Regions from separate parts of the Blautia sp. OM06-15AC genome, predicted to be linked through region 2. Evidence: riboswitches for the same ligand, from Rfam matches in the RefSeq annotation. Region 2 holds a riboswitch; the other holds the start of a gene.
The links. Region 2 has a riboswitch for thiamine pyrophosphate ahead of DXB83_RS14590 (energy-coupled thiamine transporter ThiT). Riboswitches for the same ligand answer to the same signal wherever they lie in the genome.
Positions count from the first base shown of each region.

Region 1 (4,476 bases), on a different contig from region 2:
TGGACAGTGAGGAGATCATCGCGGAAAAAGTCGGTGCGGAGCATCTGCTTCATGCTGTTATCAAAGTAGCTTCTCATAAAGAGAATGACGGCTACGTTTTCAACCCTGAGGCGACGCTCGGCATCATTTTCGGCGAAGTTTCGGCGCCGTACGACAGTGAGCGTGTGCAGGCTGTTCTGGATCTGTTCTCCGGCACAGGGCTGCATTACCGGGCAACCGATTGTATTTTAGAGGAAATATGGAGCAAATTCCGGCTGAATGTCTGCAATAACCTGCCGCAGGCTATTCTCGGTGCCGGGGTCGGCTGCTACCGCGACAGTGTACATATGAAGGCGATCAGCGACGGACTCCGCGCAGAACTGATGGCGATTGCGGAGGCAAAGGGAATTGATATCAGCAAGGCGGATGTCTCCTCGGGACGCAGAAGTGCGGTTCCGCCGACGGCGCGCTACTCGACGCTCCAGGATCTCGATGCGGGACGCCATACGGAAATTGATATGTTCTCGGGTGCGCTGATCCGCATGGGAAAAGAGCTTGGAATTCCAACGCCTTACAATGAATTTACGTACCATATGATCAAAGCACTGGAAGAGAAAAACGACGGACGGTTTGACTACAGCGGAAGCGAAGAACCGCTCTGGGCGAAATAGATACGATAGGAGAATCTCACGATGAAAGAAATCAAATGGGCTGTACTCGGATGCGGTGTGATTGCAAATGAAATGGCGGTCGCACTGCAGAAAAACGGAAAGAATATTTACGCGGTCGGCAACCGGACCCATGAGAAGGCGGCTGCTTTTGCGGAGAAATATGGAATTGGAAAAGTTTACGATGATTTCCATGAGATGTTTACCGATCCGGAGGTCGATGTCATTTATATCACGACGCCGCACAACACGCATCTTGGCTTTATGAAAGAGGCGATTGCCAATGGAAAACACATTCTCGTTGAGAAATCGATTACGCTGAACAGCGACGAGCTCGACGAGGCCATAGCGCTTGCAAAAGAAAAAGGTGTCATCATCGGAGAGGCAATGACGATTTACCATATGCCGATCTACAAAAAGCTGAAAAAATTTCTCGACTCCGGCCGTCTCGGCAGAGTCAATCTGATCACGATGAACTTCGGCAGTTTCAAAGAGTACAACATGAAGAACCGCTTCTTCAACCGGAATCTCGCAGGCGGCGCGATGCTTGATATCGGCGTATACGCACTCTCCTTCCTCCGCTGGTTCTTCGACTCCAAGCCGGATCAGCTCCTTTCCCAGGTAAAGCCCGCTCCGACCGGTGTGGACGAGCAGGCCGGCCTCCTTCTCACCAATCAGGAAGGACAGATGGCAAGTGTGATGCTCTCTCTCCACTCCAAACAGCCGAAACGCGGCATGGTTTCCTGTGAGAACGGATTTATCGAGATCATGGAGTACCCGCGTGCCTGGGAAGCAAAAATCACAGACGCTTCCACCGGCGAATCCGAAATCATCAAAGCCGGTGACAACGCCGATGCACTCGCCTATGAGCTCGCCGACATGGAACGCGCCATCAATGGAGATGCATCTGCCATGCACCTCGACTACACGAAGGACGTCATGGATCTGATGACCTCCTTCCGCAGAACCTGGGGCTATACGTACCCGGAGGAAGAAAAATAAAATTCGCACATCAAAAGCCCCTGCCCGGCACACATCAGATACCGGGCAGGGGCACTTCTTTTCACCTGCAATGCTCTGCAATTTTCTTTTTCAGTATTTCCGCATCAATCGGCTTTGCGATATGCACGTTCATGCCGGCCTCTTTTGCGGCCTGCCGGTCTTCAACAAAGGCGTTGGCGGTCATGGCGAAAATCGGAATGGAGGCGGCATCATCACGTCCATGACTTCCACGCATATTTTATACTTCATTTTACGCTGATATTATTTTCTCTGTCAACCCAAATAACATTACATTTCCAATATTTTGCATGTCTTTTTTATTTTTCTGAATTTTTTTAAAATCTTCCGTTTTTCTCTTGCACAATTGTTTTTATGCGTATATAATTGTCTGCAGAAAGCAAAGGGGAGCTCGCGTGCGAAGCGGGCTGAGAGTAGGATGCATCTCCTAGACCCTGAACCTGATTTGGGTAATGCCAACGTAGGGAGATACGATATGCACATTTTCTGCAGATATACCTCCACGTATATCTGCTTTTTTAATCTCTATGAACACATCATCAACAGGTTCTTCCAGTAACACAAGGGAATTTGCTTCTGCAAAAATACTCACACAGGAGGAACAAAAAATTATGTTAGGCACTTGTCTTGACAATGTCAGAAAAACAACCCCTCTCGTACACAACATCACAAATTACGTTACAGTAAACGATGTCGCCAATATTCTGCTGGCATGCGGCGCAAGCCCGATCATGTCCGATGAACCGGAGGATGTCGAGGATATCACCTCCATCTGCGGCGGTCTGAACATCAACATTGGAACGCTGCACAGAACGAGCATCGACGGCATGTACCGTGCCGGTGCAAAAGCAGCTTCGCTCGGCCACAAAATCCTGCTCGATCCAGTCGGCGCAGGCGCAAGCCACTTACGTACTTCGACCGCAGTCGGACTGATGAAAAAAATCCCGTTCACCGTCATCCGCGGAAATATTTCCGAAATCAAAACACTGGCACTTGGAAGCGGAACGACAAAGGGTGTTGACGCAGACGTTGCCGATAAAGTAACAGACGAAAACCTCGACAGCGCCGTTGCTTTTGCAAAAAACTTTGCGAAAGACCACAACTGTGTTGTCGCCATCACAGGAGCGATCGACCTCGTTGCCGATGCTGACACCTGCTACGTGATCCGCAACGGACGCGCCGAGATGGGAAGCATCACCGGAACAGGCTGCCAGCTCTCCGGCATGATGACCGCTTACCTCGTTGCCAACCCGGACGAGCCGTTAAAAGCCGCTGCTGCCGCTGTCTGCGCGATGGGACTTGCCGGCGAGATCGGCTGGAGCCATATGAAACCGGAAGACGGCAACTCCACCTACCGGAACCGCATCATCGACGCCATCTACCACATGGACGGCGAGACGCTGGAGAAAGGTGCAAAGTATGAAGTGCGATAAAAAAGGCCTGCTTTTATATGCTGTGACAGACCGCAGCTGGCTGAACGGCGAGACACTGTACAGCCAGGTGGAAAAGGCTCTGCAGGGCGGCGCAACGTTTATCCAGCTCCGCGAAAAAAATCTTGACCAGGATCACTTTATGGAAGAGGCACTGGAACTGAAAAAACTCTGTGCCGCATACCATGTTCCTTTCGTCATCAACGATAACGTGGAAATCGCAGCTAAGATGGATGCGGACGGCGTTCATGTCGGCCAGAGCGATATGGAGGCCGGCGATGTCCGTGCTAAGCTTGGCCCGGACAAGATCATCGGCGTTTCGGCGCAGACCGTGGAACAGGCCATTCTCGCCGAGCAGCGCGGGGCAGATTACCTCGGCGTCGGCGCGGTCTTCCACACCGGTTCCAAGGCGGATGCGGAGGATGTCAGCCACGAAACGCTGACTGCTATCTGCAATGCCGTTAAAATCCCTGTCATCGCCATCGGCGGCATCACACGCGATAACGTGACGGAGCTTTCCGGCAGCGGCATCTGCGGCATCGCCGTCATCAGTGCCATTTTTGCACAGAAAGACATTGTTTCCGCAACGAAGGATCTGAAAGAACAGACTCTGCGCATGCTGGAAAACAAATAATTTTACGTAACCATTCATCCTCACACCAGGCGGCAGACTGGGGGCACCACTTTCTTTGTCGCCTGTCCAAAAAGAAAAGTAATGCAAAGGAGTAATTCTCATGGACGCGAAAAACATGAAAACAGCATTAACAATCGCGGGAAGTGATTCCAGCGGAGGCGCCGGCATTCAGGCAGACATCAAAACCATGATCACAAACGGAGTTTACGCCATGTCGGCAATTACCGCACTCACCGCCCAGAACACCACCGGCGTTTCCGGTATTTTCGATGTAACACCGGAGTTTCTGGCCGCACAGCTTGACGCCGTCTTTACGGACATCTTCCCGGACGCCGTCAAAATCGGTATGGTATCCTCCCCGGCACTGATCGAAGTCATCTCCGAACGGCTTCGCTTCTACCAGGCCAAACACATCGTTGTGGACCCGGTCCTCGTCGCTACAAGCGGCTCCGCGCTCGCTTCGGGCGGCGTGCCTGACCTGATGAAAAAACTGCTCTTTCCTCTGGCCGAAGTCATCACACCGAATATCCCAGAGGGAGAAGTTCTCTCCGGCATCAAAATCCAGTCGGAAAGCGATATGGAACGCGCCGCAAAAGAGATCGGGGATTCCTGCGGCTGTGCCGTTCTGTTAAAGGGCGGCCACAGTATCAATGATGCCAACGATCTTTTATATCACGACGGCACATTTACCTGGTTCACCGGAAAACGCATCGACAATCCGAACACACACGGCACCGGCTGTACA
Region 1 covers NZ_QULD01000001.1:156,299-160,774, reverse strand. The annotation lists gene DXB83_RS00775 (ketopantoate reductase family protein) at 1-650, shown strand, start outside; gene DXB83_RS00770 (Gfo/Idh/MocA family protein) at 672-1,649, shown strand; partial or broken gene DXB83_RS00765 (response regulator) at 1,711-1,866, opposite strand; TPP riboswitch at 2,041-2,152, shown strand; gene thiM (hydroxyethylthiazole kinase) at 2,279-3,100, shown strand; gene thiE (thiamine phosphate synthase) at 3,087-3,731, shown strand; gene thiD (bifunctional hydroxymethylpyrimidine kinase/phosphomethylpyrimidine kinase) at 3,847-4,476, shown strand, end outside.
Region 1: another riboswitch for thiamine pyrophosphate. It lies ahead of thiM (hydroxyethylthiazole kinase); the one in region 2 lies ahead of DXB83_RS14590 (energy-coupled thiamine transporter ThiT).

Region 2 (4,476 bases):
TGGAAAATGTACAGATTCGTGCAGAAAGCTTTGAAAAACAGTATTACGTGGGCGCCTGGGAAAAAGAGACGGAGCGCCAGATCCGGATGTATCTGTCAGAGAGCGGCATTCCGGGGGCAGCCGTTTCGGTAACGCTGGAGCCGGGAAACACCGGTGAGGCAAAAGAGATCCGCATTGAAGCGCCGATGCGGCAGACGAGCATTTACCGCGAAGAACAGAAAAAACAGCGGGAAATGCTCGATGAAAAGCTGACAGAGATCAAAAGTGTTTTAAGTGAGGTCTACGGAACCGATCCGGCGCATATTATGGTAGAGATTTCGGAATAGGCCTATGAGGGAAAAGGCAGCGGCGTTTTTCCGGAAACAGAAAAAGGAGCAGTGGATGCTGTACTTCCTGCTGGCGGCAATCGGCGTTGTCCTGTTGCTGCCGACGGGAACAAAAAAGACCAGTGAGGAGACAGAACAGCCGCAGGAGACGGCTGCGCGTCCGGCGGGGGATGCGGGACTTTCGGTGCAGGAGGAGATGGAACAGCGCCTTTGTGACGCACTTTCCCAGATGGACGGTGTGGGCGCAGTGCACGTCGTGGTGACGCTGGAATCCACAGGAAAAAAGATTGTGGAAAAAGATGTCCCAACGCGGAGCACAACGGAGGAAAACAAGAAGGGAGAGGAGACCGGAAGCGTTACATCCTCGTCGCAGGATGAGGCAACTGTCTATGAAAAGACACAGAACGGAGCCGAGACACCGTATGTGGTTTCCGAGGAGTACCCGGCGGTGCGCGGCGTGCTCGTTATCGCAGAAGGCGGGGGAAACCCGGTGACGATACAGGAGATTCAGGAGGCCGTGATGGCATTATTTCAGGTGGGCGCAAATAAGATTAAAGTAGTCAAAATGAAGTAAAGGAGTCAAATGCGTGGAAAAATTAGAACAGGAAATGAATGCACCTGAGAAAATGGCAGAGACACCATCGCCGAAAAAGACGGCCGGGAAAAAGAAAAAATTCCGGAAAAATCAGGTCATCATCACCGCCCTTGCGATCATGATTGCCGTCGCCGGATACATCAACTATGCTGACAGTACCCTGTCCACGAAGGAGAAGGCAGACGGAACCACGGCGGATGCCAGCACCGTTTTAAAAGACATCTCCAGCCTGGACACCGACATCACCGACGAGGTGGATGCCGGCACAGCAGGGGACTCGTCGCGGACCGTCACCGAAACGCCGGGAGAGGCAGTCCTTGCCGGGGCATCTACATACATGGCCCAGGCCAGAATCGACCGCGAACAGATCCGTTCCCAGAACAAAGACACCTTAAATGAAATCATCAACAACACCAACCTCTCCGAAACCGAGCGCCAGAGCGCTGTCCAGAGCATGGTGGAAATGACGGAACTCGTAGAAAAAGAGTCAGCAACTGAACTCCTCCTCGAAGCCAAAGGCTTCACCGACGTCGTTGTAAACCTGACCGGCGAAACCGCCGACATCGTCGTTCCGATGAAAGAAGTAACCGAGGAACAGCGTGCCCAGATCGAAGACATCGTAACCCGCAAAACCGGAATCGGCGTAGAAAACATCGTCATCACCCCCATGAGCTCCGCCGCCGACACAGCCGCAGAGGAGAGTGCTCAGTAAATTTTGATATCCACGTAAAAAATCCGGAAACGCAAAATCATGCGTTCCCGGATTTTTTCACGTAATTCTATTTAATTTGCACCATGTGCTGTTCTTGCAACCGTCTGCAGTGCTTTCTTCACCGGCGGCAGCGAGATCAGAATCACCGTCAGCACACCTTCAGCCAGCAGATAGCTGTAGTTGTAAATAATCGGATACAGCGCCTTTAAAGACTGCGGGAAATTCTCCGGCATATAATCCATCCAGTACAGATACCCGCCTAACGTATGGAAAAATCCCCTCGCCAGCACAGCTACAATATACCCGATCAGCAGCCCGTTTTTCTTCTTTCCAAAGAATCCGGCCACACCCAGCGCCGCAAACGCAAACACATAATCACAGCACACCTGGAACAGCGACAGCACATACGGCCCCTGGATAAACTGCAGCAGTCCATAAGCAAAACCAACGAGAATACCCGTCTTCGCCCCATACCAGTTCGCAATCAGCACAATAAACAGCATCGAAAACAACGTAACCGATCCCCCGTACGGCAGCTCAAACACTTTCACATACGAAGTCACAAACGCCAGCGCCATCCCCATCGCACAAAACGCCAGCTTCCTTGCATCCATTCCCGTCCCCTTACTCTTCTGAGCAGAAAGAACCGAAGCAATCACCACCAGCGCCACCATCAGCACCACGCATCCAACATAACCGGCCGTCGTCAGTCCGCCGTCAGCAGTAACAAAAAAACTCATAAAAAAACCTCCTTCGCATTCCGCTTGGAGGGGCTCACATAAAAACACAGTCCCGAATCACCTCCGAAACCACGTTCCAGCTTCCCTACGCAGGAATTATCCCGTTCAGGTAGTGAGGGTCCGTGAGCTTATCCCTGTCCCACGTTCTCAGCCAAAGGCTCCCCTAGCGTCTTATTATTTTAACGTATTAAAGTATACCAACCTCCCCCTTATTTGTCAACCTACCCGTTTTTTCATCCAAATACATGTTGACAAGAAGTACATACAAGTGCTATATTACAATTAGTTCAATCATTAAACTAATTGTACGAAAGGAGCACCAACACAATGCAGATTCTGAAAGTAACAGACGAAGCATTCCGCCAGTACGGCAAAGTCATCAAAGACCTCGACGTCAGCGACATCATCACCGCCATGTCCGAGACCCCATGTCCCGACGACGTAGTCTACGAGCCTTCCATTGAAAGCCTCGAAGCCTGCAAAAGCGCCCAGTCCGTATCCGACAGCCTCTACGGCGGCATGCCGATCCAGATCGGCTACTGCAACGGCCACAACCATTTACTGAACGCCGTAGAATACCACCGCGACAGCGAAATCAACATCGCCGTAACCGACCTGATCCTGATCCTCGGAAAAGAACAGGACATCACCGAAGACCACACCTACGACTCATCCAAAATGGAGGCCTTCTTAATCCCGGCCGGAACCACCATTGAAGTCTACGCAACCACCCTCCACTACGCACCATGCAACGTGGCAGCCAGCGGCTTCAAATGCGTCGTAGTCCTTCCAAAAGGAACCAATACCGACATCACCCTGGAAGAAAAACACACCCCGGAAGACGATCTGCTCTTCGCCAGAAACAAATGGCTCTTAAGCCACCCGGATGCAAACATCGCTGGAAGCGTAGCAGGCATCAAAGGAGAAAACCTCTCGGTAAAATAAAACCAGAGACAAAACCAGAAATCAGAAACACTGCCCCAAAAGAGCAGTTCTGAACATAAAAAGAAACCAAAAACCAAGAAAACCAAAAAAAGGAGGATCTTCAAAAATGATCAACAATACACCGGAAATCAAATTAGGTATCGTTGCAGTAAGCCGTGACTGCTTCCCGAACAGCCTTTCCGAGAACAGAAGAAAAGCAGTCGTAAAAGCATACGACGGAGAAATCTACGAATGTCCAATCATCGTCGAGAATGAAATCGACATGATGAACGCACTCGAAGACCTGAAAAAAGCAGAGTGTGATGCACTTGTTGTATACCTTGGAAACTTCGGACCGGAGACCGAGGAAACCCTGCTTGTAAAATACTTCGACGGACCTTGCATGGTAGTAGCAGCAGCAGAAGAGACCGGCGACGACCTTGTAGGCGGACGCGGCGATGCATACTGCGGCGTTCTGAATGCAAGCTACAACCTGAAACTGCGCAACCTGCACGCATACATTCCGGAGTACCCGGTTGGCGATGCAGAAGACGTAGCAGCCATGATCAAAGATTTCGTACCGGTTGCAACTGCAGTTGTAGCTGTTAAGAACCTGAAAATCATCAGCTTCGGACCGCGTCCGGCCAACTTCCTGGCATGTAACGCACCGATCAAACAGCTGTACAACCTCGGCGTAGAAATCGAAGAGAACTCCGAGCTTGACCTGTTTGAAGCATTCAACAAACACGCAGGCGACGAGAGAATCCCGGCAGTCGTAGAAGATATGGCAAAAGAGCTCGGCGAAGGAAACCTGAAACCGGAAATCCTGCCGAAACTGGCTCAGTACGAGATCACCCTGTTAGACTGGATCGAAGCACACAAAGGCTCCAGAAAATACGTAACCCTGACCGGAAAATGCTGGCCGGCATTCCAGACACAGTTCGGATTCGTTCCTTGCTATGTCAACAGCCGTCTGACCAAGATGGGCATCCCGGTATCCTGTGAGGTAGATATCTACGGAACACTGTCCGAGTTCATCGGAACCGTTGTATCCAAAGACACCGTAACACTCCTCGACATCAACAACACCGTTCCGAAGGATATGTATGAGAGCGAAATAAAAGGCAAATTTGATTACACCTTAAAAGATACCTTCATGGGATTCCACTGCGGAAATAC
Region 2 covers NZ_QULD01000014.1:37,562-42,037, reverse strand. The annotation lists gene DXB83_RS14605 (stage III sporulation protein AF) at 1-326, shown strand, start outside; gene DXB83_RS14600 (hypothetical protein) at 331-900, shown strand; gene DXB83_RS14595 (SpoIIIAH-like family protein) at 914-1,633, shown strand; gene DXB83_RS14590 (energy-coupled thiamine transporter ThiT) at 1,705-2,373, opposite strand; TPP riboswitch at 2,439-2,548, opposite strand; gene DXB83_RS14585 (DUF4867 family protein) at 2,701-3,318, shown strand; gene DXB83_RS14580 (L-fucose/L-arabinose isomerase family protein) at 3,428-4,476, shown strand, end outside.